DNA from 4 places in the Lysinibacillus sp. EB271-A1-10B genome. Region 2 is predicted to be linked to each of the others. Evidence: riboswitches for the same ligand, from Rfam matches in the RefSeq annotation. Region 2 holds a riboswitch; each other region holds the start of a gene.

Region 1 (8,313 bases), on a different contig from region 2:
TGCGCATCATCAAAAAGAGCAAGAGTTTTATAGTATGGCGAAAACATTGAATGAGCAATTTGATGAGCAAACGAATCGCCAGAACCGTCTGCAAGCATTGCTACAAGAGCAAGGTGTATATAGCGCAAAAGAACGTGAAATTGCATTAGCAGAAAAAGCAGAACGTCTTGTTATACTTGAGCAACAATGCGTCGATTTACGTGCTGAGCAAAATCGTAAAGAACAATCCTGTCAACAAGCAGTGACAGAGCAACAAAACGCAGAAGCTCAGTTAAAAATAGCGCAAGAAAGATTTAATGTTGAAGAGGCGAAGGAACCTGAACGCCAACACGTTTTACAACGGGAGTTACAGCTCCAAGCATTATTACCAACTTTCGAGGCGTATGAGAATAATCTTCAGCAACTGCAAATAGCTGAACAATATGTTACAACAGCCAAACTAGCAGTAGACGATAATCGTAAAATTGTAGAAACAGGACAAATGCAAGTTCAGCATCTAGCAACAACAATTGAACAATATGAAAAACAACTTGAGCCATATGAAGGTTTTTTAGAACAGTTACCGAAGCTAAAAGAGCAAGTATCATACTTAGCGCAAGTTGAAAAATACACTAGAGCAGTAGAAATGGCAGAGCAGGATGTAGCCACGACTAATGTTCACTATCAAGAAAGTAAGAAAGCTCTTCAAAAGTTGGAGCAGCAATGGATTGCGAGTCAGGCAAGTATTTTAGCACAGCAGCTTAAGGATGGAGAGGCTTGCCCAGTGTGCGGTAGTACAACACATCTCGAAACACATCGTGAGCAATTAGAGATGATCGAATTAGCACAGGTGGAAGTTTTGCGAGTAAAGGCTACTGATGCTGAGCGCAAGTTTTTAGAGAAAGAAGCTTTATTGAATTCTTCAAAGCATCTTCTGCAAGAGGCATTAGAACAGTTAGAGTTGAGTGAGGTTGATCAATCGAACCAAGCACAAATTGTAGCTTCCTTACAAAATATAGAGCAACAAATTACTATCTTAAAAGTAGTAAGCAATCAATTGTCTGATGTACGCATGCAACAAAAGGATCATCGTGCACGAATGGAGCAGCTACAAGAAAAGCAATTAAAGCTAGAGCAATATTTAGCTGAAAAGACGAAGGAATTGACTAAACAACAAGTAGTTGTGGAAGAGCAGCAAAAACATATTCCAGAAAATCTTACGACGCTACATGCAATGAAACAGGAAATTGCTCATATAGGTTCTCAAAAGGTTGCCTTACAAACTGCGTGGACTATTAGCCAACAAAGTTTGCAAGCTGCCAAGGAAGCAGCAAACAATGCTAGAATGACCGTCGAAATAGCGAAACAGGCTTTTGAGGAGCTAAAGCTGAAAATGGATGAAAAGCGCGAACAATTTTCAGTAAGTATGAAGGAAGCCGGCTTTGAAAGCTATGAAGAATTTGCTACTGGGAAGCGTAGCGTGTTGCAAATAGAAGCTTTACGGAAGGCATGCAGTGATTATGCTATGCAAATCCACACTTTACAGGTGCAAATTACTGAGGGAGCGAAGCACCTTAAAGGACAAGAGAAACAAGATTTAACGGCAATGGAAGAAAAGTTAGAGATGCTTCGTGTAACCTATGAGGAAGCCTTTAAAGTATTGCAGCAGATGGAAGGATTTGCGAAAGCTTGCACAGACTTTATCGAAAAAGTAGAGGAAGCGGAGCTGGAAATACGCTTACTTGAAAAAGAAGCGGGACGAGTAAAGGAACTTTATGCAATGTTAAATGGGCAAAATGTGAAAAAGCTGTCCTTTGAGCGTTATATTCAAATCAATTATTTAGATAAAATTACAGAGGCAGCAAATGTCCGGCTTTATCATTTATCCAACGGTCAATTTGAGCTACGACGTTCAGATCGTTTAGAAAAGCATGCTAAGCAAAGTGGACTTGGGCTAGATGTGTATGATGCCTATACAGACCAATTACGTGATGTAAAAACATTATCAGGGGGAGAAAAGTTTAATGCTTCTTTAAGTCTTGCCCTTGGGATGGCAGATGTCATTCAAAGCTTTCAAGGTAATATCCGTATTGAAACAATGTTTATTGATGAGGGCTTTGGTTCTCTTGATGAAGAGTCATTAAATAAGGCGATTGATACGCTTATTGATTTACAAGATTCTGGACGCATGATTGGCGTCATTTCGCACGTTGCAGAGTTAAAAGCTACAATGCCTGCAGTGTTGCACGTTGAAAAAACAATGAATGGTCACAGTCAAACATATTTTGAAGTGAAATAAAAAAGAGGCGTATTTCCGATGTGTGGAAATACGCCTTTTTATTACTTTTTATTTACGTTAGGATATGTTCCTTTTTTTGCAGCGATTACTTTTTTTACAATTGGAATAACGATTGGTGCTAATTTTACGGCGGTTTTGACAACTTTAGATACTTTCAAAAAATAACAGCTCCTTTTAGTACTCTCTGTTCAAGGTTGAAATGAAACTTATCGGATAACGCGAACTGCTTGAATAATATTCCAAATGACAATTCCGATTGAAACAAGAATGTAAATCAAAAATGAAACTAACCAAATGATAAGAAAAGAACTACTACCTGAATCTGGTTCAAAAGTGTTGAATGATAAAGTTGAGAAAATAAAGACTGCAAAAAATATTATTCCAAATACGACTGGGATTAAATGTGATATTAATGCTCGAAGAGAATGACTCTTTACGTCGTTATCTTTTGAAACAAAGTAAACGACTAATGGCACAATAAAGGGTGCAAAAAAGATACTGAGATAACTAAAGGCAGATAAAATTTTTTGGTTCTCCATAGTTGTACCTCCTTTTTAAATATTTACGCATGAAAAACAGTAAAGTTTCAAAAAAAATTAATGTGGAAGAGGTTGTAATCGTTACAGTGTTTGCGTACAATGAGGTTGTTCAACTAAATTAAGATGTAACGACCACAAGGGGAGCTGATGATGTCAGCTGAGACTGGGCACGTAATGCCTTAACTCTTTGAACCTGTAAGTTAACGCTTGCGTAGGGATGTGGATAGAAACCGACACTTTTACGATGTGAGGCTCTGTCCTGGCATCGTTTTTTTATCTTTATTGATGCTAGATAGGGACATATTTGCCAACTGATTTCTATTCCTGCTCTTGTATCCTACATCGGAACAAAGGAGAGAATAATTATGGACAATAAAAAACTATTAATGCTTGTGGAAATTGCGATATTCGCAGCGATTGGCCTTGTGCTTGATCAGGTTTCCTTTAAAGTATGGGCACAAGGAGGCTCTGTTAGTCTCGTAATGGTGCCAATAATGTTAATAGCATTTCGCTGGGGCCTTATTCCAGGCATGGTAACGGGTTTACTTATTGGTGTTATGCAAACAATGTTTGGTGCCTATATTATACATTGGCTTCAAGGAACACTTGATTATGGTGTTGCCTTTACGGTAGTAGGCTTAGCGGCCGTAGTGCGTGGGCCAGTGCTTGAGGCAGCAAAAGATTTAAACAAAAAGAAAATGGCGCTTTATATTATTGTAGGAACGGTATTAGCGGGCTTTTTACGTTATGCAGCACATACCATTGGAGGCGCTGTATTTTTCGCAGAGTATGCTGGCAATCAAAATGCATGGGTTTATTCAATCATCTATAATGGAACATATATGCTACCAGCAACGATTTTAACAGCGATTGTCGGTGTTTTGTTATTTACGGCAGCACCTCAATTAATGCAACGAAAATCATAATGATTATGCCCTTCACATGAGTGAAGGGTTTTTATTTTTAGGCTGTTAAAGATTGTTGCTATCAAAACATAAAGACAGATTAAATTTAGATACTGTGCAGTAATCAAGTTTCCCTTCCTAAGCAATTTCTCCATAGCTTTCAGTTATGACAAAAATTGCATTATTGAATAATCAATGGTAAAAATAGTTGAATGATGGTATATTATATAAATCTTTTGCCGATTTTACGAAAGGGAGCGCGTTAATGAATAAAACACTTGAAAATTTACAAAAAGAAATTATATTTGAAGCAAAAAAAGGATACCCCATTTTGCTTTCTGGCGCCGTTGTCTTTTTAATTTTCGCCTTTATGCCCTTAGTTTTCCCAATAGAAGCTATACGTTTAATTTGGATATTTGGCTTAGGTGTCATCTTTCCTATTGGGATTGTCATTAGTAAAATTCTGGGTGTTAATTTACTCTCTACTGACAACCCTTTAGGTACTTTAAGTGGAATAGTAGCAGCTCCTCAAGCTTTTTATATACCTGTATTTATAATTGTGTATATGAAAATACCTGAATACCTGCCCTTCACAATTGGCCTACTAGCAGGCTCTCATTTTCTGCCTTACATATGGATTTATAAAAGCAAAGCATATTTATTTGTTACTTTAGGAATCTGTCTTTCTGCTCTAATTTTAGGTGGCTTCTTTGTTGGTCAAGCTTTCACTCTAGTACCTTTAGCAATGTCTATTGTTTATGGAGTTGGTGCTCTTTTAATTCTAAGAGAACTCAAAGTCAGTCATGTTTAAGCACCTATTGTCAGTTGAATAACAGTAAACCACTGAATCTTTTTAAAAAGCATCTGAATAAAGGTGCTTTTTGTCTTTTCTAATGCTGCAACTGTGAAATAGTTAGATTCAGTTAGCGGAAAATAAAAAAGCAGAGTTAAGCGAAGCGCCAGCAACAAAGCGCCCAGCCGGAACGGAAATCAATCTCACGTTATGGAGATAAGCCTGTTTTCAGCACTTTATAATTTAAGATGGCATATAATATTTAAAGCGTTTAGCGTTTTAAGCATAGAAAGTTATGTTATATTAAATAGTAGATATTAGATGAAAGGGACGTTAAAAATGATTGTAAAAACGCAAGAAGAAATTGAAGCCTTTAAAAAAATCGGCCGTATTTGTGCTGAAATTCGTGAAGCAATGAAGGCTGCTACAAAACCAGGTGTAACAACACTAGAACTAGATGAAATTGCAGGCCGTATGTTTGCTGAGGCCGGAGCAGTTTCTGGACCTAAAGGGGAGTATGATTTCCCAGGATACACATGTATTAGTGTTAATGAGGAAGTCGCACATGGTATTCCAGGTGAACGTGTGATTAAAGAAGGAGATATCGTCAATATAGATGTATCTGGTTCATTAAACGGCTATTTTGCTGATACAGGCATTTCATTTGTAGTTGGTGAAGGTTATGAGGATAAAGAAAAGTTGTGTCGCGTAGCCAAAAGTGCTTTTGATCGTGCGATGACAAAAGTAAAAGCTGGATCAAAATTAAACCAAATCGGAAAAGCTGTTGAGCGTGAAGCATATGCTAATGATTTAACAGTGATTATGAACCTAACAGGACATGGTTTAGGTCGTTCTTTACATGATGAGCCAAACCATATTTTAAACTATTATGATGCATGGGATTCTACAATTATGAAAGAGGGTATGGTTCTTGCAGTTGAGCCATTTATCTCAGCGAAAGCGGAGCATATTGTGGAGTCTGGTGATGGCTGGACATTCGTTACGCCAGACAAATCATTAGTTGCTCAAATCGAGCATTCAATTATCGTTACAAAAGACAAACCAATTATTTTAACTTCACTTGATGAACAATAAAAAAGCTAAAATCCTGCTACCAATTTATTTTTGGTGGGCAGGATTTTTTTTAATAAATAATATACCGACAAGTAGCACCCCACATAAAAACAAGGCTGCCGTTGACACAAGTAGCTCATCAAAACCATTATGTAATACGACCCCTATATAGGACCAGATAAATACACTTGGATAGATAATATCAAAATAATGGAATCGAATATGTAGTGCTATTGCAACCCCAAGTGTCAGTAAAATAACTGCCCACAATGGATCACTAAGTCCAAAACCATTCCATTGGTAGGATGTTAGCGTGAAGCTTACATTTGTCATCAGGCTGAATGTAACCCATGCGAAGTAAATCGAGAAGGGTAAACGACCTGTAAGTGAGTTATTGCTGAAAGGGTACGTTTTGTACAACTTTGATAAATACAGTACTAAAATAAACGTACTGACGATTGACATGATAAATAATTCGTGATGCCAAACAACAATTGCTAGCGCCTGCATGATACATATGCTACTAAAGAGAACAGTCTGTTTAATAGATGTCTTTTTTAGATTCATGACTAACCAATAACCAAGTAACATGTAAACCACAATCCAAATCACATAACTAACATTAAAAGGTGCAAATATTACTGGAAAACGATTTGAAATCTCTAAGGAAGATTGACCGTTTATTTTCATGAAATAGGATGAAAAGGTTAGGATAAGTGAGACAATGTAAGTGATTGTCATCAAAAAAAATCGAGGCATGTTTTCCTCTCCCTTCGTGTTAAATTGTATAGGGAAAAGACAAATAAGTATAGGACTGTAACGTACTATTTTCATTATAACGGAAATTTCCAACAATGTATCGTGTTGTTTCGCTAAAATTATCTACAATTTACCATTTAAATAGGCGTTCATATATTTCTTTAGTACAATGGAAGTATACAAATGTAAGGAGTGAAGTTTTAATGACTCAAAATTTAAATGATCTAGATCTAACAGTTAATCTAGATAAGAAAATGTATAAAAAGAAATTAAAAGTACTCCAGTATGAAATGTTAAATGCTCAACAGTTTTTATTAAACAATAAAATAGGGTTAATTTTAGTATTTGAAGGTATGGATGCCGCTGGTAAGGGGGGCGCTATTAAGCGTCTAATTGAACGTGTTGATCCACGTGGTTATGTCGTACACCCGATTTCAGCGCCTCAGCCCCATGAACTACGCTACAATTATTTACAACGCTTTTGGAGAAAGCTGCCACAGCATGGACAAATCGCAATTTTTGATCGCTCTTGGTATGGTCGTGTATTAGTTGAGCGTATTGAAGGATTTGCAACAAATGAAGAGTGGTCTCGTGCATACGGAGAAATGAATAATTTTGAAAAGATTTTAACGGCAGGAGATTATATTGTCATTAAGTTTTGGCTTCAAGTATCAGATGAGGAGCAACTTAAACGTTTTAAAGAACGTGAGCAGGATCCATATAAGTCTTGGAAGCTAACAGATGAAGACTGGCGAAATCGTGAAAAAACACCACTGTATGTAGAGGCTGCAAATGAAATGTTTGAGAAGACTGATAAGAAAAATGCTCCATGGGTTCTAATATCAGGAGACGATAAAAAGTATGCTCGTGTACAGGTACTGCAAGAGACACTAGCACATATCGAACGTGAAGCAAAAAAACGTGGCCTTCATTTAACGAATGTCTTAGACAAAACGCATTTAGAAGATGCTGAATCGTCTAGCCTTGAATTGCTAGAAGAGAAGCCTAAAAAACAAAAACAAAAAGTGAAATAATGTTATTGATGCTGTAACAACAAGACGAGATGTTTTAGTTGTAGCAGCATCTTTTTTTACATACAATAAAATAAAACTTCAATTCGGTGGGTGTTTACCCACAAATTGTTAGTGAGCATAATAGTCAGCTAATCGTCGACTATGTTGATTGAAAATCAATTTAAAACAGGGAACGACAGTTATTGACCTTTAAAGTGAGATACAGTGAAACTTCAGGCTATTAGGGTTAGATCCATTGAAAATTGAATGCAGGCTTTAAACAATTATCGGAAGGTTAGTGTGGAGAAATGGTGCTTAAAATTTGGAGACTATTGAGGAAAAAGGGTGAAAATGTGGTATCAATTCAGGGGGATAAATGCTACATTCGCACATTTTACGAAAAAGATGCACAAAGTTTAACTGATCTCGTAAGCCGCAATAAATATTTTTGGTCTACATACGAACCGTTACAACGACCTGAATATTATACAATTAATGCTCAATATAAAAAAATTCAAGAAAGCTTATACTTAATGGACTCAAAGAGGGAGTTTACTTTCGGTATTTTTGAGCCGGGTACAAATAATCTAATAGGACATATTGCTCTTTATGCAGTAAAACGTTTACCGTATTCCAGTGCATTTGTTGGCTATGCGATGGATGAAATTTATGTGGGGAAAGGGATCGTAACAGAAGCGGTTAATATGGTTGTGCAATTTGCGTTCGAGCAAGTAGGCTTACATCGTGTAGAGGCTTATGTTTCAACACAAAATAATCCTTCTATCCGTGTTTTAGAAAAGTCTGGGTTTCAGCAAGAAGGCCTCTTGAGAAAGCTGCTGTACATTAATGGCAAATGGGTGGATCATTACATGTATGCACGTTTAGAGAACGAATAAAAAGAAGCGTCTAACTTTCAAGTCATGAAGGATAGACGCTTCTTATCTTTACTATT
Region 2 (8,313 bases):
AATTTAAAATGAGTATTCGATAAGCTCAAAGCTAATAAACTTAAAAAGCGTAAGAAATCAATTTTAGAAAAGTTGATTTCTTGCGTTTTTTTGATGTTATATTTTTTTAATCTTACTGTCAGGTGTGGGATTCTAATTATTAAAACAAATACTGCACAAGTTTCACCATAGAAGTCTACCATTAGCTAAACGAAAAAAGAGGCTAGGATACATAGCCTTATTACTATAAATTAGAGTGATATGTAAGAAAGATACATTCTTTTGTAGTCGTTGATTGGAGTGGAGACTGGGCGACTCCTTGGGGATTAGCGTCACAGATGAGACTCTGCAGCGTAGCGAAGCGGCTCATCGGACGCCCCCAGGAAGCTCTGCTCTGTGCGAAAGCGTAGCGGCAGCAAATGTTTATCTGTGCGAAAGCAAAGCGACAGCAAATGTTTATCTGTGCGAAAGCAAAGCGACAGCAAATGTTTATCTGTGCGAAAACAAAGCGACAGCAACAACAAAGCGCCCAGTTGGAACGGAAATCAACCCCTCGTTTTGCCGGAAGGTCATCTGAATTCTTATTTCAGACTTATAGTCAATAGTAAACGTACAAGCCTTGTGGTAGACTGTAATATATTTGAATAAAGAAAGGGGTATTCGATGACCCAGCAGAAGTCTAATAAGGCGGCTTTGTTTATTTTAATGTTTAATATGTTTATCGCAATGGGGAGTATTGGAATTATTATTCCTGTCATGCCTGAGTATTTAAAACTATTTGGTGCTGCAGGACAAGTACTTGGCATGTTGATTGCAACGTTCGCCTTAGCACAATTCGTATTTTCTCCAATTGCTGGGAATCTTTCAGATCAATACGGTCGAAAAAATCTCATTATCTTCGGTCTTATCGTAACAGGACTTGCACAAATTGGTTTCGGGCTTTCTACAGATGTGTGGATGCTCTTCTTGGCACGCTTTTTAGGTGGCCTTGGTTCTGCATTTGTGGCACCTCCTATTATGGCTTTTGTGGCAGACGTCACAACGTATGAGGAACGAGGAAAAGGTATGGGTATGCTAGGAGCAGCAATGTCCTTTGGCTTTATGATTGGTCCAGGTATCGGTGGATTCCTTTCAAAAGTTAGTTTGCATTTCCCATTTTATACAGCTGGATGTGCAGCTATTTTAGCAGCGATTTTATCGTTCTTTTTATTGCCTGGTGCAAAACCAAACACAGCACAAAAAACGCAGAGGCAGGATAATCTTGCAAAGCAAATGGCACGTTCAGTCCGAATGCCTTATTTTGTCATGCTTATTATCATGCTAGTATTCTCATTCGGGATTGCTAACTTCCAAACAACATTATCATTATTTGTGACAGATAAGTTTAATTACACACCTACTGATATCGCCATTATATTAGTTGTGGGAGGCGCTTTTGGTGTTGTTGTTCAAATGTTTGTGATTACACCACTGTTTAATCGCTTCGGCGAAATGAAAGTAGTGTTAGTCAATTTATTTATTGCATCCGTGTCAATATTCTTAATACTATTCGTATCTGGCTTTGCTCTTATTTTAGTGGTAGCGACAATCTTCTCTACAGCTACGACATTGATTCGTCCAGCAGTCAACACGTTGATTTCCAAGCTTGCTGAAAATGAACAGGGCTTTGCAGCTGGTCTGAACAATGCGTATATGAGTCTTGGTAATATGATTGGTCCAGCTTTAGCAGGTATTTTATTCGATTGGAATATGAACAGTCCTTATATTTTCGGGGCTATTATTTTAATGGCATGCTTCTTCCTTGCCCTTATTTGGACAATGAAAAAAGCCCCTCACCTTATGCATCCTGATACAAAATAGTCTGAAAAGTGATTGACTATTTTTACTAGCATGACCGCAACGATTAGATAACTCGTTGGACAATAGGAAAATTTTATTCACTTGCTGTATAGAGAAAGATTATTCATAAGAAGTTACCAACATAAAACTTGAGAAGTTGCAGACTGACAGTCATAATGTGCAACTATAGATAACACAAAACACCCGGTATTTAGCGCCTCGTGCGAAATACCGGGTGTTCATGCTTTATTCAAAAAAGAGCAGATGATATTTTCATTTCTGACCCTATTCTTTCTGTAACTTTTGAACGGTCTCCTTTGCGTCAACGGCAATGTCCGTTATGATGCCATCTACACCTAACGTATAGAGGTGTTCAACGCTCTTCACATCATTCACGGTCCAAACATAAATCGGCTTGCCAATTATTTTCGCTGAACTAATCAATCGTGGACGGGCGAAAGACTCTTCAACAACGAAGAAATCCGCGTCGAACTGATTAAGCGAAGCGAATGTAGCGAATATGACATACCCGACTGTTAAATCTGGTGCGGCCTTCTTCACTTTCTTTACGAGCTCATAGTCTAAGCTCTGGAGAATAATCTGTTGTTCTGCCTTATGTCTACGAATCGTATCCACTAAGATAGGGACAAAATTCTTTTCATGTCCATGTGTTTTGAGTTCCACATTAAGCTTGATTTTACCTTTCGTACGCTCCAACACCTCATCAAGAGATGGGACATTGTCTTGGAACTTGCCTACGCGCAGCGAAATTTGTTGAAGTTCGGCAAGGGAAAGATCAAAAACATTCACATTTTTGCCGGACAATCGTCTCAAATTCTCATCATGGATGACCGCAAGCTTGCCATCTTTCGTCTGCAGAATATCGAGCTCGATATAATCAGCACCTGTGCGAATGGCGCCTTCGAAGGCACCCATTGTATTCTCTATGCCTGAAGTGGTGTCGCCCCGATGAGCCATAATGATGAACTTTTCATTGGTTTCTCCCCAATCAGTCAACAGGGCAGTTGCTCCCCAGCCTATAACAATAAGAATGAACAGTCCGAATGTAGTCAGCATTGAACGATAACGTCGCATGAGCGAACGCTGCATATCGCGTCCTTTCCAGACAGTAGCATCGACTCCATCGGTATCAATGTTCACATGGTCATGGCCTTGATAGCGTACATAGAGCAAGGTGATGATGGTAATGAACATTGGAGTCATAATTAGTGTTGCGATATACAAACCAAGGCTTAGCATGACGCCAATGGTAGTCATTAATCTGGACTCACCATCCCCACTAGGAAGGAGAAGCACGATTAGGATGATTAAACAGATAAGTAGAATAAACAGAAACAGGAAGATTACTACCCATTCAAACACAGCTCTAACTAATGACCACTTACTACGCCAGAACAATCGCTTGCTCTCGCGAACGGCGTTCCAGAATCGATACTTGCCTTCCAATACCATAATCGGCAGAGCATAGATACAGATTAAGTTCAATGCCAAGATGAGCAGTCCGACGATAACAAGAGCGATAGTTCCGAAGGTTGTCTTCATCAGCTCGCCCGTAATAAAGTTTGGAACTGTCATATTAGGTAAAAGTGTTCCGCCGATGTTGGCATCAAGTAGCGGGAACAGGAGCAATAAATAGAGAGCAAGTCCGAAAACCCCGATGCGCCATAAGCCTGGTAAGCTAGAGATTGCCTTGAACAATACAGGGCGGATTCGTGGGCGCTTCTCCTGAATCCCGTAGTACGCAATATAGAAGAGAACCGTGAACTCTGTGTAAATGAGCATTATCGCAATTGGCACCATTACTAGTACACTAAGTAAGCCATATTTGCTGAACAAGAAGCGCAGAAGGTCATGATTGGCGGCTGCTTCGAAGCCCCCTACAGCCAGTAATTTGTTGAAAATTATGGATAACAACGGGATAAATACACTTATCGTTAGCAGTTTGTATATCAATTCAAATAAAAGAAAAGGACGGTACGCATACTTCCACACCTTTAAAATATCCCTCGTCATTTGAAATGGCATGAGTCTTAAACGATTCGTATTGGTTTGTTTGGTATTCATGGTTTTGGTTTTCCTTTAGTTAGTTTCGCGGTATATATTCCATTATATACCTACACATTTCCTCCAACAAGACTGCATAGTGGAGTGTAATAAGCTGAAAAATATTGTTGACCATGCACACGGAATGGAGAGACTCAATACATAAAAAGGCGACAAATTATTGATCGCGCTTCAACTTTAGTTCTTCACTTGAAGGATTCCTCCCTATTTCTTTAGTGACGACACTTGTAGACCATCCATTGAGTATGTGGCAGTTCTAGCTCTGTTCTTTCGAGTGTGCTAAAATGTTAGTAACTATGATTGATTCCTCCTGTTAAACTCCTTGTATATCGAGGGAAACAGGCTGTCTTGACTACGTTATTATTAGAAAAATTAAGAGTTAAAATCATTACCACTAGGGGAGTCTTTAAAAGGCTGAGACGCATATTGTCATATACGGACCCTTTGAACCTGATCTAGTTCACACTAGCGGAGGGAAGTGGCGACACTTGCTTTTTACTATTTTAAATGCAAGGCCGCTTCCTAATGCTTATAGGGAGCGGCTTTTTTCTGGTTTATTAGCAATTCAATAAATACAAAATAGGAGTGGAAAATATGTCAATTCGAAAATTAACAATCATGGCCTTATTAGTAGCAATTGCCGTAGCAGGTTCTACCTTCGTTTCAATACCGACAGGAATTGCGCGTGCCTACCCTGTACAGCATGCCATTAATGTTATTGGCGCGATTATTCTTGGACCAGTGCCTACTGTTATGATCGCCTTTATCACAGCTATTATTCGTATTTTAACAGGTACAGGCTCATTATTAGCTATACCTGGCAGTGTCATTGGTGCTTTATGCGCCGCCCTTGCCTATAAATACAGCGACAAACAATGGCTCGCAGGTGTCGGTGAAATGTTTGGGACAGGTATTATTGCCTCACTCATTGCAGTGCCCTACGCACATTTATTAACGGGGACTTCTGTAGCTGCTTTATTTTTCATGCCAGCCTTTTTAACTTCAAGTACTATTGGTGCTGTATTAGGCATTGTCGTTGCTAGCAATTTGCGCAAGACAGTATTTGTAACTAACCTTAATACTCTTCTTAAATAAAGATTTAGGCAAATTTAAAAACGTTATTTTCTTAAGGGGAATTAAGAAAGTAACGTTTTTTGTCCAACCAAATTCACCCATACTTCAACGGTAATCCCATTTCATGAGCAACTAATAAAAAGTCCTTTTTGCTTATTTCAAAATGACCAAATCTGAATTTATAGCCATATTTCGATTTATCTTCTACAAATTCTAAAAAATCTAAGATTCTTTTTATTGGTACAGCTTTTGCATCTTTATAAAAGTCTATATCTCTTCGGAAAGGAATAAAATTTTCCGCCATTTGTAACTCGTATATTCGGTCGTCCTTTATCCTTCCAATTGCGGTAAATGCTCTTACAGGTTCATTACCATCTAGACTTTTTTTAGGAGAATAATAAATGATCCAATCTCCTTTTTGCATTCGTTTCAAAGGTCTTTCTTTGCCATGACATAACTGGCCGAACCCTCCCTTAACCCCTTTTTGTACATGATTAAGAGATACTACGCCAATCCAGTATTTCGTGTCTCTTTCAGGCGTAGGAAGAGGATTTTTATTAGGATATACTGACATAGCTTCCTTCTCCTTTTATTTCGGGATCATTGTAAATGATTTAATTTTTTCATTTTCAAGAATCAACTTTTCTTCCAAAATCACTGGGTTTGGCAAACCATCCCAAGTAGTCGAAATGATAGCTCTAGCTTCTATATCATCGCCTTCAATATTGTGGATCGTTAATTTAAAGCCTGTCGGCATAGATGACATGTAAAAGTTCTGTATTTCTTTTTTTCCTTTAAAAGTTTGACCTTTAAAATTTTTCAATTCCCCATGATTTGCATACATGTCAGATAAGTCGTGCCCCTCTACTTGCGCTCTTCTTAAATACTCCTTCATAACCTCTACTGCCTTCATATCTCTATTACCCTTTCCTTTTTTATTTATAAGGTTTTAATCCCTATGAACGATTTTCATATACTTTTTTCATAATGTTTTTTAATTGCTCTTTTTCTTCCAATGAGAGTACGTTTAAAACTTCATTCTCAGAAATCACAAGGGTCTTCATTAATTTTTCTGCCAAATTTTCACCCTGTTCCGTAAGGCATATTAAATTTTCTCTTCTATTTTCTGGATTTTTTTCTCTATAAACATACTTTCTTTCTTCTAGACCATCGATAAAAAAGCGGACACTATTTTTATCTAACTTTAAAATCTGCCCTATTTGAATTTGGCTAAGCTTTTGGTCTTTTACAGCCATCATGATCCCGACTTCTCTAGATTTCATGTGAAATTTTTCGCTAATATATAGCTCGAGATTTCCCTCTAAAGCCTCCGCTAATTTAAAACTTAGAAAACCGAATGAATTCATTATATTGGTCATTTTTGAACCTCCAAATCGATAGCACTTTGTAATGATAGTAATATTTTATTACTATCATCTATTATTACATTTATACACTTTATTTACAAGATAAATCAGCGGTTAGTGGATGTCGATAAAAATTATAAGTTGGGTGCTAAATCGCTAAAGTTTATCGATAAAATTCAAATGTTGGGCGATAAATTGCTAAAGTTTATCGACAAATTGTAAATGTTGGGCGATAATCCCTGACAGCATATGTCAAACGACAAAAAAACGATGGCTCATTGCTGTAAAGCGATGCACCATCGTTTTCTATGTTAATGTCGTTTTTTCATGCCCTTTAATAGCTGGGCAACATTTGTGTCCTCTGCCTGTATAGGTTTTTCCTCTATACGCTGTTCTTTTTCCTTCGGTCTTGTTAGGAAGCCCCAACCAAAGCGGCGAATAGTAATATCAATGAAGAATAGTAGCATCCCTGCTAATAAAAGCCATGTTGCGATATTTTGGCGTTCCGCTCCTTTTTTAGTAAATTCACGGAATACTTCGCTCGGTTCTTTCAAAACAGAGCCGCCTGTTTGCTTTGTTAGTTCTTTGACTAGCTTATCGTTCACCGGACGTAATTCATATTCAGCACTATAAGGTACACTTAAGCCAGCCTGGTAAATAGCTTGTTCTTCATCGGCAATACGGAAGAAGATGAGTCCTGGTTCTGCTTGTACGACTGCTCGAACTTGTGATGCTGAAATTGTCTCAAGCTGTGTTTCAAATTCTTCACCCGCTTCATTGACAGCAACAATATCTAAAAATGCCGCTTCATTTGTTGGGTCAGTAATGACAAATGAGCCGTCTGATTCTAAACGTACATCGTAGGCAACATCGTTATAACTTGGTAGCATTTTTGAAATAAGCGTTTGCCAAAATGCACCCCAATTTTGCCATCTTGCCCAGTCTCCCGTCCATTTTCCTGTCGAATCAGACGTAAAGGCATAAGTTTTGCCAAGGCCATATTGCCATTCTGCAAGTACGGGATCTTCCTTCTCACTTTCTGCGATAACAGTGGCCCCCTGCTTTGCTGTCGTACCTATATAAGCATTCATTTTAGGTACCCCATTTGTAAATAGCGTATTCCAGCCAGATGCATTAAATATCGTTGGGTAAAATGGGTTATCTTCAATATATGTGCGTGAAATCATAGCAGTTTCACGAGATAAAATAGAGGGAATCGCCTGCTCATCAACAACATCGTAAAAACGCCCACTCCCCATCTCACTGAGTGCTTCAAGTAAGTTAGCATCTGCATCTTGACCAATTGCAACTGTTGATAGTGTCGTGCCATTTTCTTTTCCTTGTGCAATTAGGTCTTCATAGTTACCCGACTGTGACTGTCCATCTGTTAATAAAATAATATGCTTACGCTGCAGCTTTAAATTTGCTAGATTTTCATAGGCTTTAGCAAGTGAACCATATATTTCAGTACCCCCGCCTGGCGTTACAGATAAAATCGTATCTACAGCTTCTTCCTTATTGCCAACTGGCCCAGTCTCAATAATTTCCCAAGGTCGGTCATCAAAGGCAATAAACCCAAGCGTATCCTCATCTCGTAGCATTTCAACGGAACGAGCGGCAGCCTCCTTAGCAAGCTCTAGCTTTGCTCCAGACATACTTCCAGAACGGTCAAGTACGATTGCTAGCCCTAATGATGGTAATTGCTCCTTACCTTTAATCTCCATTTCAACAGGTAGTAAAGTTTCAATTGGTGTTTTAAAATAACCGCCTAAGCCAAAGCTATTTTCGCCACCGACCATTGTAAAACCGACACCAAAATTTTTCACCGCTTGCTCAATGACAGTCATTTTTGCCTCGCCTACTAAATGGCCTGGCACATTATCAAAAATGATTGCATTGTATTGTAAATAACTAGAAAGCTCATTTGGTAAACTTTTAGCATCTACCACATCATAGGAAATGGGTTGAT
Region 3 (8,313 bases), on a different contig from region 2:
GACAAGCCAATACAGTATAAAAAAGAAGTCTGTACATAAAAATAGTATTTTTAAAGTTTTACTCATTTACAGCCCCCATTTAATTTTCTTCATGAACGTTACCATTAAGAATACCAAGCATAAGAATGTCCACCATTTCCTGCATAGTATCCTGAAGTGAAATCATATTTCTGCGTTTGAATGCATGATCCATCAATCTATAAAGCCCACCAATATCGACTTCTATAAATATCTCTTTATTAAATGAACGTATTTGATTTGCGACAATCCCTTCATCAATTAACGAAATAATGCCTGTCCATTGTTCTTGAATAAATTGATCAACTGTTTCCCATTGCTTTGGATAATAGCGTTGAAGCTCCTCTAAATACTGGAGCTGAGCAAATGTAAAATCAGCTGGAATTAATACAAGACATTTCTGTAGTTTTTCTAGAAGATTTAACGATGAATCATGCAGTATTTCATTTTCTTTCAACTTCAATTCATGGATTGTAAGATCAATCATGTCGTTGAGTAATTCTTCCTTTGATGGATAGTAACTATACAATGTTTTCGTGCTCATACCTAGTTGCTTTGCCAAATCCCCCATCGTAAATCGGAATCCTTTTCGTTCAGCTTCACTTATTGATTCTTTTAAAATTCTATCTTTCAACACGATCACCTGCTCTCTGGAAAATGAAAAAAGTTAGTTTAGAATGAAAATATTGTCAATTTAATGCTTCCACTTCGCTCAGCTATAGCGATTCGGGCGCTTTTACCGCGTTCAACTCTATCGAAAATTTGAAAAAACACAGCTGCTCTTTAAAAGAACAGCTGTGTTTTTTGTTATAAATTATAAAATATTGTCGTATTTCTTGTAATGATACGCGCCGCTTCCTCTGTTGTAAGCCCCTTTACCGAAGCAATAACCTCCATGGAATGATCCATCATCCATGGGGATGTTTGTCTATTGTTAAAAGTACCTTCGAATGGCCAAGGTCCATCTGTTTCTACCATCATTAGCTCGATTGGGTATTTTTTGATTAGATCTTGAATTTCAGTCTCATACGTACAATCAGGCGTCACAGAAATGAAATACCCATTATGAATCATCCGTTCAATCTCTTCCTCATCGCCTTTAAACCAATGAAAATGCGCTTTCTTTACATGATGTTTTTCTAGCAGGTCACAAACAATGGCAGCATCCTCATAAACAGCATGTAACACAATCGGTTTGTTTAATTCCTTTGCCAATACAATAAACCGTTCTAGCAACACCTCATACGCACGATCATCAATAGCCTTCTCCTGCCTCAAATAATAAGGCAACCCTACCTCGCCAATTGCCACCATGTCATGAGCGTGTTGACGTATCCAATCGAATAATGCCTCTTCCTCCGCATTACTAGGTAACGGTTGTTCAGGATGAAAGCCAAACGCCGCCTTTACTTTAGAATAGGCTTTCGACAGCTTCAACGTCTTTTCACATGACGGTAGATTCATGCTTACGGCAATGACATGTTCCGCTTCTTCTAGCAAAGGAGGTATGTCGTTTTTTTTATACTGATCTAAATGAATATGTGCATCAATCAACATTCGCCTCATCCTTTTCTTCTTTTAAATACGAGAATAATTGTTGCTTCAACGCCGTAAATGAAGCGGAATGGCGGATTTCTTCTTGTCGTGGCCTTGCAAAAGGTACGATTATTTCCTTTTTCATCGTCGCTGGTCGTTTTGTGAGTACAATAATACGATCAGCTAAAAACAGAGCTTCCTCAATATTATGTGTAACGAACAATATAGATTTTCTATATTTCTCCCAAATCGATAATAGCCACGCCTGCATTTCAAGCCTTGTAAACTCATCCAGTGCAGAAAATGGTTCATCTAAACATAAAATAGGTTTATTACTGACAATTGCACGAATAAACGATACCCGTTGTTGCATACCACCCGACAGTTCATTAGGAAATGCATTTACAAATGCTGCGAGCCCCACTTTATGTAACCATTCCTTCGCAACGTTGACATTAGGTTTTCCATGGAGCTCCTCAACCATCGTGACGTTTTCTATGATCGTCCGCCACGGTAATAAACATGGCTGCTGAGGCATATAGCCAATCGTTCCTCTTTTTTTCTGGATATCTGTGCCGTTTAATAAAATAGCACCTTTATCAATAGAAGAAACACCACCAATTAATTGAAAAAGTGTACTTTTCCCACTGCCAGACGGACCGATAATCGCCACAAATTCCCCGTCCTTCACCTCAAAAGATAAATTACGGATAACTGGAAGGGAATCAAAGGATTTATCAATGTTTTGAATGCTTAGCATAGTTTCCTCTCCCCTTCACAACAAGTTTTTCTAGTAATCGAATAGCACTAAATAATAATAAACTTAAAAATACGATGGCAAAAATCGCTACAAATACACGATCCGTTCGAAATGAAGATTGTGCCAATGTCATATAAACGCCAATCCCCATTTTCGCTCCTAACCATTCCGCAATAACAGCCCCCATAACGCTATAGGTAGCAGCAATCTTTATGCCTGAAAAAATTGCTGGATACGCATAAGGCCATTCTAACTTCCAAAAGGTTTGGGCTTTCGTTGCACCGATCATCTCAAAATAATGCTTTAGCTCAGGCGAAGTTTGACGAAAGCCGTCCATTGCCGAAATAACAATAGGGAAAAAGCACACGAGACAAATAATAATGAGCTTTGGCAATAAACCGAAGCCAAACCAAATGATTAATAATGGTGCTAGGACAAGTACCGGGACATTTTGCGACATAATGAGAATAGGATAAAATAGCTCCCTTATAAACGTAAAACGATGTAATAGCACCGCAACTGTTAGCCCACATAATATCCCGATAGCAAGACCAAGAAGTGCTAATTGGATCGTAGCTAAAGCATGCGGCACAAACATCTCATACGATTGAAAGCCCTCTTTCAAAATGGCACTCGGTGCAGGCAAAAGCCAATGTGGAATATCAGCAAAACGGACAATTAGTTCCCATATGAATAAGAGGAAGGCGATAAAAATTATCGTCCTTCCTTGTTTAACAGCCTGCTTCATCCCTTGTATTTCTCCGTTAGCGTATCCATTGTAATACCGGATGGCTGATATAAAATTTTCACTTGCGTAATGACATTGATTGCGCCAAGCTCGATCATCTTGGCATTCATTTTTTCAATAATTTGCAGCAAAGTCGTAAGCTCGCCTTCCATTGTCGTTTCTAATGGATGAACTTCATATTTCACCCCTGAAGTGTCGATCACTGCAATCGCTGCATCGACAAACGGGATCACATCTTCATATGTTTCAGTTTTCGGGATAATTTGTACACTTATTAAAGAGTTTGCCATATTACTTTGTCTCCTTTTTCGGTAAAAAGTCGTTTGTAAATGCTTGTTTTGCGTTAAATTCGCCCTCTAAAACTTTGTTATCGGCCATCCATTTCGCGTAGTTTTCCCAGACAGCTAATTTTTGCTCGCCCCATTGTGCAGCGTCGTCTTGATACTTATCTGCTAGCCATTCCTGACTTTTATGCACAAGGTTCTTATCTAAATCAGGTACCGCTTCTAGTAAACTATCAGCTGCCTCATTAGGGTGTTTTATTACATATTCATAGCCCTTTGCTGCAGCAGCGACAAAAGCTTTTACCGTCTCAGGATTATCCTGAATCATTTTTTCATTTGTAGCAAGCACAGGTGTGTAATAATCTAATTGCTCACTATAATCTGTTAAATAAAGCATGTTCAGCTTTTCGCCGCGAAGTTCTGCTTCAATACCTGTCCATGCATAATAAATCCACGCAAAATCAATATCTTTTTTCATCATAGTGAAGAAATCTAAATCGCCTGCATTGACGATATCTAACTTATTAATATCCGCATTTTTTGTTTGCATAAGTGATTGTAGTACAGCCTTTTCAAGCGGTGCACCCCAGCCACCGTAAGTTTTCCCTTCAAAATCCTTTGGTGACGTAATGCCTTTTGATGCGGTAGATGCGAAACCCGAAGTATTATGTTGTATAATCGCTGCAATCGATACTAATGGTACATCCTGCACACGCGCCTGTGTAATTCCTTCCTGATAGCTTACGCCAAACTGAGCCTTTCCTGATGCTACAAGCTGATCTGCACCCGTTTCGCCAGGTAATAAAATATCAACATCTAAACCTTGTTCCTTAAAGTAGCCAAGTTTTTCAGCTACATATAAACCTGTATGATTTGTGTTCGGTGTCCAATCAAGAACTACCGATACTTTTGTTAATCCTTTAGCATCCTTTTTAGCCTCTTTTTCGCTACAGCCCACTAATGTAAAAAGTGCAACCATTAGGACCAATAACCATTTTTTCATGCTGAATCCTCCAAGTAAGTAGTGTGAAAGTGTTCATAAATGAATGTCTTTACCAGAGGGAAACAAAAGTCTGAAAACATAAAAAACGCCTAGGATTCCTCCCAGACGTTTTACAATCAGTATCAAAAATTTTCTTTTTTGAATAGATGTTCCCTACGCTGGTACGAGCCAAATCAGGTTCAAAGGGTCAGCGTCTATCGGACACAATCTCAGCTGGCAACTACCAGCCCCCCTACATTCTTTCCATATGAACTTTTCGATGATTATTATACCCATATCAATCCGGAAATGACAAGGGTCTGTTTACAGATAGTGATGAATTATTATTAAGCTGCCTCATTTCTAATCATCTAACTGCTATGGCCCTTCATTGAGGTATTTCTGTTATAACTAGGTATAAAATTCAAAAAATTCTTTAAACACATTGACAATGGAAACATATTACAATAGAATTTGATTGACCAATCAATCATTTATTTTGGAAGGAGTATCTAAAATGGAAACTAAACTTACTAATGATGAGAAAAAGAAAAGAAAAAGATCTACTATCTTAAACGCTGCCATTAAATTATACAGTGATACTGGTTTTGCGGAGACAAAAGTTGCCGACATATCAAAAGAAGCTGGTGTTAGTTTTGGTACCGTATTTACGTATTTTGATTCAAAAGAAGCGCTTTATGAATCAGCTATTTTGGAGCCATTGAAGGAAATCAAACCTTATTTTATTGAAATAGGAGAACACTTTAAAGGTGAGCCTCTTGAAGTTGTGAAGGAAATGATAGATTGTCATGTACAACTTTTTTCAATGAAAAGTGAATACTTACGTCTCATTCAGCAGGTTCTTGCAAGACCTGATCGTTTCCCAAAACTTTTTAAAGAACTAGATGATTTCGTAAAAGTATTTATAAACAGTATTTATCCGGTTATTGAAGAAGGTCAAAGGCTTGGTTACTTTTATGAAGAATCACCTTCATTAATTGCTGAATCGTACTTATCCATCTTAAACGGAATGCGTTTAACATTTATTGATGAATATACAAACGTGATGCGGAAGGATATATCGAGACAAGCTCTAAGATTATTTGGGCCTATCAAAAATAACTAAGCCTTCTCCCCCTTTGCCCAGCCAGGACCTGTAGACAATATAGTATTAAATAGGAGTGATTATATGAAATTGAGAGATATCCATCCCAACATCAAACTTCGCCTAGTCATGCAATTTCTAGGCGGTCTTATTTCTATGGCTGTTATCCCTTTTCTGGCTATTTATTTTACTCAAAATATCGGAGCTACTAAAACGGCTATTATTCTTATAATAATTGTCATTAGTGGGGTCCTTGGAGGGTTTATCGGAGGGCATATTTCAGATAAAATTGGGCGAAAAAAAATAATGATTTATTCTGAGATTGGACTATTACTTTCGTATCTGTTTATAGCACTTTGTAATTCCCCTTGGTTTAACCTTCCTTATACTTCTGCAGCATTCTTCATCATTAATATGTTTTGTGGAGGCATGTTTCAGCCAGCTGCACAAGCTATGATGATTGATGTTACTAATTCTGAATCGAGAAAGCTCGTATTTACAATTAGCTACTGGTTAGGGAATTTATCAACTGCAATTGGTGGAATCGTTGGGGCATTTCTTTTTAAAAACTACTTATTTGAATTATTTATTGGGATCTCACTAGTCACTTTGTTATCTGTTTTTATGACTGTATTTTTCATCACAGAAACTTATTCACCAGAGCCTTCACCTAAGTCTTCTCATCATAAGAAAAAATCTTCATCCGTAGAAATGTTTCAAACTTATTCAACCGTTTTAAAAGATAAGCTATTTATGTTTTATATTTTAGGAGCAATCTTGATCTTTACCTTGGAACAGTCTTTATCAAACTATATTGGGATTCGTCTCGAAAAAGATATACCTCAACATTCAGCTTCTTTGTTTGGAATAGATTTCATTGTAGATGGCACAAAAATGCTTGGTTTTCTTCGAACAGAGAATACTATTCTTGTAGTTCTCCTCTCAAGTGCTGTATTATTCTTGTTAAAAAAATGCAGTGATCGCTGGACTCTTGTTACAGGTATGTTGATCTTTTCTATATGTTTTAGTATCTTTGCTTCTTCAAATAGCGTATTGATTCTTTTTATTGCCATGTTTATTGGAACAATTGGTGAGCTGATGTTTGTGCCCATTAAACAGGCGATGATAGGAGAACTTGCCCCTTCTAACGCTCGTAGCACCTATATGGCTTTTAATAGCTTAACTACCTATGGAGCAATGATTATAGCTTCGTTATTGATCATCGTTGGACAGTGGATTCCCCCTATATATATGAGCGGGTTGCTCCTTATTCTAGGATTAACTGGTACATTTTTGTACTACATAATAACAAAAACGCTATACGCTAAAGTTAGTGAAAGGGATGATAGAAAAGTACCTGTTTCTAATTAAGAGAAGCAACAAATACTGTGAAGCTAAATAGAGAAAGTCTTTCTAATCCCCTAAAGAACCTAAACGTTGCGGCCAAAGAAACCGATGCCTTTGCCGGTATTTTATTGGCTTGCTTCGATGAACTAGCCCTACAAAAATTTCGATGAATTTGACCTTGATCAAACGTATAAATTGTTAATTGACTTATTAGAGAAAAAAGAAACAATTAGAGTTTAATTTAACTTTGATTGTTCATGTGAGGAGAAAAACAATGAAAAAAGCAATCATTTTTTTATGGAGCTTTCTACTCCTACTAACCCCTTTTTCTGCTTCTGCTAAAACGGAAGATACTAAACAAAAAATAACAAAGTTTATGGAAGAGTCTTTAGATATGTATAATATTCCCGGCGCATCATTGGCGATATTAGAAAACAGGGAAACGATTTATCAAAATCAATGGGGTATTTTAAGTGATGGTTCAAATGTAACAGCAAACACACCGTTTCTTATCGGTTCTTTAAGCAAACCAATTACATCTCTGGCTATTATGATGTTAGTGGAAGATGACAAAATAAGGCTGGATGAACCGATACAGTCCTATATTCCATCGTTTACCTATCAAACGGACAGTTCAAAACAAATTACAGTTTTGCATCTATTAGAACAAACAAGTGGTATTAGTGAACCTGACGGCCTTAAAGTGACGGACAAGGATTGGCCGAAAGAGGGGGCGATCAATCAAGCTATAAAAGGACTTAGTGGTGTAGCGTTATCTCACGAGCCTGGTGAGGTTTATGAATATAACTCTGCTAACTATTTACTCTTAGGGGCAATTATTGAAAATGTTTCGAACCAAACCTTTTCAGAGTTTTTGAATATGAATATTTTCACCCCGCTTGGTATGGAAAATTCCGCTGCTGATTATGAAAGTGCGGTAGAAAAAGGATACATACCTGGTTTTGAGTCATGGTTTGGTAGACCAGTTGTAAGTGATGGATTTTATGATCATGCAGGAGCACCTTATGGCTATATTGCGTCAAGTTCAAATGATATAGCGAAATTTTTAAAATTTATGTTAGAGGGCGGAGACTTATTATCAGAACAAAACCTTGAGTTATTAAAAACTTCTCCAGAAGAAGGTAAAACATACGGTTACGGTTGGCATTTTTCTAAAACAGAACATTTCCCTTTCCATGGAGGAGCAACATCTGATTTTAGATCGCAAATGTTTTTTATACCTGAAGAAAATATTGCAGCAGTACTTTTAACCAATAAATATAATTTTATAGAAGATGCTCAAGTTTCTCATATAATGAATGGAATTCGATCCATCCTGAACGGAAAAGGACCAGATGAATTGCCTGTACAAAGCTATAGTATCCAATTGAGTATACTGGGAGTTACATTACTCTTAGCTATTTTTACGATTATCCATTTCTTCAGACTTAGAAGAAATAAGGTTCTAAACAAAAAATTACCGTTCACTGTTGGAATCATTTCACTCCTCCTAGCTGTGGGATTGATCCCACT
Region 4 (8,313 bases), on a different contig from region 2:
CAGTGCCTCAAGTGTTAAACTCGCTGCCATATCTGCCGCTAGCCCCATACGCTCTGCCTCGTTCACAGTTAACACGCCGATTCCTGTCATTGCTTGTGTACCATTTACAAGCGCTAATCCTTCCTTAGCTTGTAGTCGCACCGGTGTTAGCCCAGCTTGCTCTAACGCCTCACTCCCACTCATAACCTCGCCATTAAACTCCGCCTTGCCTTCACCTACTAGCACTAAAGCCAAATGTGATAACGGCGCTAAATCTCCACTTGCTCCAACTGAACCTTGAGACGGTACAATCGGATGGACTCCCTTATTTATAAGATCTAATAGCAGCTGCACTGTTTCTAGACGAATTCCTGAAAAACCACGTGCTAAAGCATTGGCACGTAAAACCATCATGGCGCGTACAACATCTGTTGGGAACGGTACACCAACACCTGTCGCATCCGAGCGTAATAAATTCAACTGTAAAAGCTCGATATCTTCCTCTTCAATCTTTATATTACTTAGCTTCCCAAAGCCTGTATTCACACCATAAATGGTTTGCCCCTCAGCTAAACGTTTTTCAATGCGCTCCCTACTTAAACGAACGCGCTCCACACTGTCTGTAGATAGCGCAACCGTAGCAAGACCGTTAACGATTCCCCCTATTTGCTGTCTTGTTAACGTCTTGCCATCAAGCTCGATAATAGATTTCATAATGCCATCCCCCTGTTCCCTTTATAACTATGTAAAAATGCTCGTAATCAATTTAGTTATCGCTACAAAAGATAAATAACAATTACTCTATCTACATTGTACTAACTACTTTTTTCAGAAAATAGGGAATTTTAAAAGAGAATACATGAATTATTTCAGATTTTTTGATATTTTAATAATATAATCGTATTTTTTTACGAAACTAGATATTTTTAAGGTGGGTTCGTATGTATGAAATTGTTATTAATTGATAGAGACTCCGCTGACCTTTCAGGTATTCGTTGGTTTTTACATACATATTTCCCTGGCGATGTAACCATCGAAATAAGTACAACTATTAATGAGGCACTTCAAAGTATCCAGCAATTCGAGCCTGAGGTGATACTACTAAATATTGACCTATTCTCGAATAATCGTTTAACAGCACTTTATCGCGTTTTACAAAAACATTCAGGAACTATTTTAGCGATGACGACAGAGCCATTGTTTAAAAATGCATTAAAAGCAATCGATTTACAGGTCGCACATCTCTTCGTTAAACCAATTGATTTAGAAGTATTAAAGCAAAAGCTCACCGCTATTTCCCTTCGGACACCAAAGGCAGAGGCAGTGTATCAAGAAGCTACAGATGAATCTTTTTACGATCAACTATTTTTAGATAGTAAAACTAGTACGCTAGAGACAAATATACATTTCACCATGATTGAGCCTGAGCATTCCGACATGTTTAACAAACTATACAACTGGCTTCAGCAAACTCCTATTTATTCTAGTATGAGGATTTATCCTTTATCAGAGAGAATCGTTTGCTTATTCCAAACAAATGATATAGAGAAAGATGTTCGTACACTAATCAAGGAATGGCGATTGACAAGTAATAGCTCTTTAAATATCGGTATTTACGATGGAGAACCTACAACAATGAAGAATATGTATACGTTAACGAAGCGTGCACTTCGTCAAAGTTTCTACGAAGGCTATGGGCATATTTTTTATACGAGTAAGCAGTTGAAGACACAGCCCTTCGATCCTTTACTAACACCCGAAGAGCAACAATTATTAATAAGTAGTTTAGAGGACGGGAATATTGAAGCTGTTAAAGCATTTTTATATCGACTATTTAATGAAGGAATTTATTACGAGCAGGATGACTTACGTATTCATCTAACAAGTGTTTTAGCACAAATTCGACGCTTTATGCTGAAGTATAAATTACACGAGAAAGCTGCAATTGAGCAAAATTATCGTCAGCTTTTTCATTTAATTATTGAGCATCCTATATTTTATACCATTCAAAATGGCATCATATCATTTACACAAAAACTGATTGAATTGGCCCGCGAGGCAAGAATGGAGAAACGAGCTGACTATGTAGAACTGGCCATAGAAATTATCGACCAACAGTTTCAGGAAAGCGGGTTATCTTTACCTTACGTTGCTCATAAATTAGGGATTAGTCCCAATTATTTAAGTACGATCTTTTCAAAGAAGCAAGGCTTGCCACTTAAACGCTACTTGCAGCAGGTACGAATTCATAATGCCACAAAAATGTTAGTAGAAACTGATTTTGCTATTAGTGAAATTGCCTATTTAAACGGTTTTGAAGATTCGAATTACTTCATTAAAATTTTTAAACAGCACATCGGCATTACGCCTAATCGTTATCGGAAAACGTGAAAAGGCATACCCGAATTTAATTTCCAACCGTGCACGAGAGGCCAATATGCTTTCAACGCGAAAGTGCAGTGGATGCTGGTCACGAAGGCGCTCTCATAGAAGGTGACGGTTTTTAGCCTTCGTTCCTCTATAGCTAATCTTAGGAAGTCTCCCAGCCTTCACTGTCATCAACTAATACTTACCATAACCCTAAAACACATTTTTTCAATTATCATTTTCCGTTTTCAATAAAAAAGAATTTACTTTAAAGCCTTTTAATTTCGACCTATCCCTTCTTCACAACTCAACTTTAATAATTCTCGAAAATGTTTCAAAAAGCTAGTTTTGTGGAAAAAGCTATTCATAAACGCTTTTAATCTAGCATATATTTATAGTTTGTATTTTAATATAAACATTCTTTAACGATAATAATTATAATTTACTAGCAATTCTAGTTTATATTTGTTATAGTTATTGATGAAGAGTTTGACTCACAATTTTTTCTTCAGGAGGTAAACTAATATGACAAACCAAAATGATCGTAGCCGTCGTTTTACAACAGCAGGTGGCGCTCCAGTAGTAAGCAACCACGATTCAATGTCAGCAGGTCCTCGTGGCCCTCTATTACTTCAGGATGTATGGCTAGTTGAAAAATTAGCAAACTTCAACCGTGAAGTTATTCCTGAACGTCGTATGCACGCTAAAGGTTCAGGTGCATTCGGTACTTTCACTGTAACGCATGATATTACTAAATATACAAAAGCAAAAATCTTCTCAGAAGTTGGGAAGAAAACAGAAATGTTTGCACGCTTCTCAACAGTTGCGGGTGAACGTGGTGCAGCGGATGCTGAGCGCGATATTCGTGGCTTTGCACTTAAGTTCTATACTGAAGAAGGTAACTGGGATTTAGTTGGTAACAACACACCTGTATTCTTCTTCCGTGATCCTTTACACTTTACAGACTTAAACCACGTGGTAAAACGTGATCCACGTACAAATATGAAGAACGCGAATTCAAACTGGGATTTCTGGACTTCATTACCAGAGGCACTTCACCAAGTAACAATCGTTATGTCTGATCGTGGTATTCCGTCAGGTTACCGCAATATGCATGGTTTCGGTTCTCACACTTATAGTTTTATTAATGCAGAAAATGAGCGCGTATGGGTTAAATTCCACTTCAGTACAGAGCAAGGCATTAAAAACTTAACTGGCGCTGAGGCTGCTGAAGTAATTAGTAACGACCGCGAATCTTCACAACGCGACCTATATGGGGCAATTGAAAATGGCGATTTCCCTAAATGGAAAATGTCTATTCAAGTAATGACAGAGGAACAAGCTCGCGAATTACCATATAACCCATTTGACTTAACAAAGGTATGGTATAAAAAAGACTTCCCATTAATTCCTGTAGGTGAATTTGAGTTAAACAAAAACTCGGACAACTACTTTGCTGAAGTTGAGCAAGCTGCATTTGCACCATCTAACATTGTCCCTGGTATTAGCTTCTCTCCAGATAAAATGTTACAGGCTCGTATCTTTGCTTATGCAGATGCACAACGCTACCGTTTAGGTGTAAACCATTACATGCTTCCTGTAAACGCACCAAAATGTCCATTCCGTTCATTCCACCGCGATGGTGCTATGCGCTTCGATGGCAACCTTGGTTCAACTTTAGGCTATGAACCAAATAGCTATGGTGAATGGGAACATAATTTAGACTATAAAGAGCCTGAATTACGTATTGACGGTAATGCTGGTATCCATGACTTCCGTGAAGATGATAACAACTACTTTGAGCAGCCAGGTAAATTATTCAACCTAATGACTGCCGAAGAGCAACAACGTCTATTCGAAAATACGGCTAATGATATGGCATCAGTTGAAGAATTCATCAAACGTCGTCATATTCTTCACTGTTATTTAGCTGACCCAGCATATGGTGAAGGTGTAGCAAAAGCTATGGGTCTTTCATTAGAAGGTATGGATCTTTCAAATCCATACGTAAAACAACCAACTAACGTTTAATTCTCCACATATTCCAACTATTATTGATATCCAAATCCAACTTTTTACTCCATGTGAAGGGCAACCTCACATGGAGTTTTTTTATCTTAAATGTGGGATCATCACATAATGAGTGGTTGATGCGTAGGTCATCCATTACTTTTGATGATGAACAAAAATAAGGCTTGTGCCTATATTGATAGACACAAGCCCACTCTAATAATTATTGATAGATTTGACTGCCTGCCTTTTTAAATTCTTTCGCCTTCTCCTGCATACCTTTATGGATTGCTTCAGTTGTATTTAAGTCTTTTTCTTTTGCATAAGTACGAATATCCTGTGAGATTTTCATACTACAAAACTTAGGTCCACACATTGAACAGAAATGCGCCGTTTTTGCTCCTTCTGCTGGCAATGTTTCATCATGATATTCGACTGCACGCTCTGGATCTAGCGAAAGGTTGAATTGATCGCGCCAGCGGAATTCAAAGCGCGCCTTTGATAGTGCATCATCACGTTGCTGTGCCCCCGGGTGCCCTTTAGCTAAATCAGCCGCATGTGCAGCAATTTTGTACGTAATAACCCCTACACGAACATCATCACGATTTGGTAAGCCAAGATGTTCTTTAGGCGTTACATAACATAGCATTGCCGTACCATACCAACCAATCATCGCGGCTCCAATGGCTGATGTAATATGGTCATAGCCTGGAGCAATATCTGTCGTTAGCGGCCCTAACGTATAGAAAGGAGCTTCCTTACACACCTCTAACTGCTTGTCCATGTTTTCTTTAATAAGATGCATCGGCACATGCCCCGGTCCTTCTACCATCACCTGTACATCATGCTCCCAGGCAATTTGTGTTAATTCCCCTAGCGTTTCCAGCTCCGCAAATTGAGCCTCATCATTTGCATCTGCTATAGAACCAGGACGTAAACCATCACCTAAAGAGAAAGCAACATCATAGGTTTTCATAATTTCACAGATTTCTTCAAAATGAGTATATAAGAAGCTCTCTTGGTGGTGATATAAACACCATTGTGCCATAATCGAGCCTCCCCGAGACACTATGCCAGTTACACGATTAGCCGTTAATGGCACATAGCGTAGCAATACGCCTGCATGAATCGTGAAGTAATCTACACCTTGCTCTGCCTGTTCGATTAACGTATCACGATACACTTCCCACGTTAAATCCTCTGCCACACCATTTACTTTTTCGAGCGCTTGATAAATCGGCACCGTCCCTACTGGCACTGCGGCATTACGGATAATCCATTCACGCGTCGTATGAATATGTTTACCCGTGGATAAATCCATGATGTTATCAGCACCCCAGCGTGTAGCCCACGTCATTTTTTCTACTTCTTCTGCAATAGAGGATGTCACCGCTGAATTTCCAATATTGGCGTTAATTTTCACATGGAAGTTGCGTCCAATAATCATCGGCTCTGCCTCAGGGTGATTAATATTAGATGGCATAATTGCACGCCCCGCCGCGATCTCTGAGCGCACGAACTCAGGATCCATATTTTCGCGAATCGCTACAAATTCCATTTCTGGAGTAATAATTCCCTTTCGTGCATAGTGAAGCTGCGTTACATTTTTACCTTTCTTCGCACGTAAAGGCTTTCTAGATAAATCCGGAAAAACATTTTCATTCATCCGTGGATCATCAGCTTTGCGAAATCCATTATCTTCTGGCTTGATTGTACGACCTTCGTATTCTTCAACGTCACCTCGTTCTTTGATCCATGCACTACGTAAAGCTGGCAATCCTTTCGTAATGTCCACCTTATGTGCAGGATCAGTGTACGGGCCACTCGTATCATAAACACGCACTGGTGCATTTTCTTCCTCACCAAAGCTTCCTGTCGTCGGACTTAAAGCAATCTCACGCATTGGCACTAAAATATCTGATCGAGAACCTTCTACGTAAACTTTTTTACTTCCTTCAAAATTTGACATAATCGTAATATTCTTTTCGCTAACTGTTGTCATAAACTACTTCGCTCCCTTTTACATTTATACAAGGACCGAATCTAGCTCACCCCAACAAAACGAAAGCCGAATCCAAAAAATTTTTGGATCCGGCTAAGAATGTAAAGGTATAGTTATTGCAAATAACATAGTGTGCAATAATGGTTAACTTTCCCACGCTGGTATGAGCCAGATCAGGTCCAAAGGGTCAAGAAACCTCTATGCGTTTCCCTCTCAGCCTGACTCATCAGACTCCCCTAGTTAATACTATTAAGTTTGATGCTAGTGTAGCAGATATTGCTAATAGATGGAAGCTTCATTTGATTATTTTTGGATTATCACCATAACGTGCGGTTGATTTTCGTTCTGGCTGGGCGCTTTCCTAGGGGCGTCCGATGAGCCGCTTCGCTTCGCTGCAGGGTCTCATCTGTGACGCTAATCCCCAAGGAGTCGCCCAGCCTCCACTCCAATCAACTTATATCTTGTTTTAACAAATATAAATCACTAGCTTTTAATTCAGAAAAAGAGCCCCTAACTCCTGAAAAGCTTTCCACCTTATCTTTTATACTATATGACACCCAACTGTTAGGTAAACAACAACTCCGCTACATAAATTACAATTGTCACTGTAATACAGCTCACAATCGTTGAAAATAAAACTGTTTGTGCAGCAGTTGCCGATTCTACGTCATATTCTAATGCCAGACTGGAACTATTTCGCGATGTCGGGAACGAACTAGCTATAAAAAGTGATTGTGCCACGACACCGTCAAGACCAAGCGCAAAAATGATAAGCAATGCAACGGCAGGCCCTATGATTAATCGTGTAAAACAACTAATGTATACCATCTTATTAAACATAGATTTTATTTCAAGTTGGGATAGCTGTGCCCCTAAAGTTATTAATGCCACAGCGATAAAGCCATCTGCCACATGGTCTATCGGAATTTTTACGAACTGTGGAATAGGGATATTAAAATAGTTCATAGTAACGCCGATAATAAGTGCATGAATAATAGGCATTTTGAGGAAATCTTTCAAAATTGACATGCCTGATTTTGTTGAAGAAATTAAATTGTACAAGCCGTAAGTATACGTCGTCATATTTTGAAATATAACGAGAATAACTTGAATCGCTACCCCAATCGGCTGAGTCACAAAAATCATTTGGGCAACTGGAATACCATAGTTGCCTGAATTAATGAGGACAACGCTATTTTTAAACACCGCAGCCTCTGTTTTTACTAAACCGAGCCCCTTTGCTAGAAAGTGACTAAGGACCATTTGGCTTCCGATAAAGAGTAGAATAAAAAGCGCAACTTCCCCAAGCACAGACAATTCTATACTCGTTTCATATAAATTCACAAAAACAGCTGCTGGCATAAAGCAATATGTAATAAGTTGAGATAGCGCCTTTAAATTAAATCGAAATTTCCTTTGTAAAACTGCGCCAAGTACTAGAAGCACTAAAATCGGAGCGACAATTTGAAAGAAAATCATACCGAGATACACCATAGTGTTGTCCCCCTTTCCTCTCCTATAGTAGTGCTGTTTGTAAACTCGGTCAATGTACTTCAGCGTTCACTCATCCTGTCTTTTTCATCATGTTCAAACAATAGCAAAGAGCTCTTGGAAGGATGATTTACCCTTTCAAACTACGAGTTATTAAAATAATAGAAGAAAAAAGGCCTATTATTTCATTAAATTAATATAGTAAAATAACCCATTCGCGCACTAAACTTAAGAAATGTATGATATATTATCCATTAAATACAATGATTGGAGCGACAAAGATGAAGAATAAAGTATTTTCTACTTTTATGGCTACCGCTATTACAGCAACCTTAATTGTGCCTGTATCAACTGCGAATGCCACTTCTAATGATGTATCTTTAAACCACTCAGTTCAAATCGACGGGCAAGTAGCTGCAGCCAAAACAAAGGGACAAAATGTTACTATTACCAGCATCGCTAAT

The links. Region 2 has a riboswitch for thiamine pyrophosphate ahead of thiW (energy coupling factor transporter S component ThiW). Riboswitches for the same ligand answer to the same signal wherever they lie in the genome.
Region 1: linked by a shared signal. The riboswitch ahead of thiT (energy-coupled thiamine transporter ThiT) and the one ahead of thiW (energy coupling factor transporter S component ThiW) in region 2 are both predicted to bind thiamine pyrophosphate.
Region 3: linked by a shared signal. The riboswitch ahead of AC3WSK_RS07050 (ABC transporter substrate-binding protein) and the one ahead of thiW (energy coupling factor transporter S component ThiW) in region 2 are both predicted to bind thiamine pyrophosphate.
Region 4: linked by a shared signal. The riboswitch ahead of thiC (phosphomethylpyrimidine synthase ThiC) and the one ahead of thiW (energy coupling factor transporter S component ThiW) in region 2 are both predicted to bind thiamine pyrophosphate.

What each region holds. Positions count from the first base shown of each region.
Region 1 covers NZ_JBYTDL010000016.1:71,671-79,983, forward strand. Annotated here, with positions in the region: gene AC3WSK_RS18470 (AAA family ATPase) at 1-2,278, shown strand, start outside; gene AC3WSK_RS18475 (hypothetical protein) at 2,320-2,436, opposite strand; gene AC3WSK_RS18480 (magnetosome magnetite crystal formation protein family) at 2,485-2,817, opposite strand; TPP riboswitch at 2,945-3,052, shown strand; gene thiT (energy-coupled thiamine transporter ThiT) at 3,183-3,743, shown strand; gene AC3WSK_RS18490 (DUF7010 family protein) at 3,988-4,533, shown strand; gene map (type I methionyl aminopeptidase) at 4,855-5,610, shown strand; gene AC3WSK_RS18500 (TspO-related membrane protein) at 5,635-6,348, opposite strand; gene AC3WSK_RS18505 (polyphosphate kinase 2 family protein) at 6,552-7,382, shown strand; gene AC3WSK_RS18510 (GNAT family N-acetyltransferase) at 7,670-8,257, shown strand; gene AC3WSK_RS18515 (beta-class carbonic anhydrase) at 8,309-8,313, opposite strand, start outside.
Region 2 covers NZ_JBYTDL010000001.1:456,836-465,148, forward strand. Annotated here, with positions in the region: gene AC3WSK_RS02160 (ABC transporter substrate-binding protein) at 1-23, shown strand, start outside; gene AC3WSK_RS02165 (MFS transporter) at 643-1,839, shown strand; gene AC3WSK_RS02170 (glycerophosphoryl diester phosphodiesterase membrane domain-containing protein) at 2,104-3,903, opposite strand; TPP riboswitch at 4,290-4,397, shown strand; gene thiW (energy coupling factor transporter S component ThiW) at 4,498-4,998, shown strand; gene AC3WSK_RS02180 (EVE domain-containing protein) at 5,072-5,551, opposite strand; gene AC3WSK_RS02185 (ketosteroid isomerase family protein) at 5,567-5,890, opposite strand; gene AC3WSK_RS02190 (MarR family winged helix-turn-helix transcriptional regulator) at 5,934-6,356, opposite strand; gene AC3WSK_RS02195 (VWA domain-containing protein) at 6,656-8,313, opposite strand, start outside.
Region 3 covers NZ_JBYTDL010000003.1:364,797-373,109, forward strand. Annotated here, with positions in the region: partial or broken gene AC3WSK_RS07020 (DUF5360 family protein) at 1-66, opposite strand, end outside; gene AC3WSK_RS07025 (TetR/AcrR family transcriptional regulator) at 80-652, opposite strand; gene AC3WSK_RS07030 (TatD family hydrolase) at 826-1,575, opposite strand; gene AC3WSK_RS07035 (ABC transporter ATP-binding protein) at 1,565-2,314, opposite strand; gene AC3WSK_RS07040 (ABC transporter permease) at 2,292-3,062, opposite strand; gene AC3WSK_RS07045 (thiamine-binding protein) at 3,059-3,352, opposite strand; gene AC3WSK_RS07050 (ABC transporter substrate-binding protein) at 3,354-4,349, opposite strand; TPP riboswitch at 4,483-4,593, opposite strand; gene AC3WSK_RS07055 (TetR/AcrR family transcriptional regulator) at 4,846-5,454, shown strand; gene AC3WSK_RS07060 (MFS transporter) at 5,518-6,804, shown strand; gene AC3WSK_RS07065 (serine hydrolase domain-containing protein) at 7,055-8,313, shown strand, end outside.
Region 4 covers NZ_JBYTDL010000019.1:75,186-83,498, reverse strand. Annotated here, with positions in the region: gene hutH (histidine ammonia-lyase) at 1-693, opposite strand, end outside; gene AC3WSK_RS19965 (helix-turn-helix domain-containing protein) at 925-2,370, shown strand; gene AC3WSK_RS19960 (catalase) at 2,872-4,377, shown strand; gene thiC (phosphomethylpyrimidine synthase ThiC) at 4,580-6,358, opposite strand; TPP riboswitch at 6,492-6,606, opposite strand; gene AC3WSK_RS19950 (AEC family transporter) at 6,923-7,852, opposite strand; gene AC3WSK_RS19945 (S-layer protein) at 8,131-8,313, shown strand, end outside.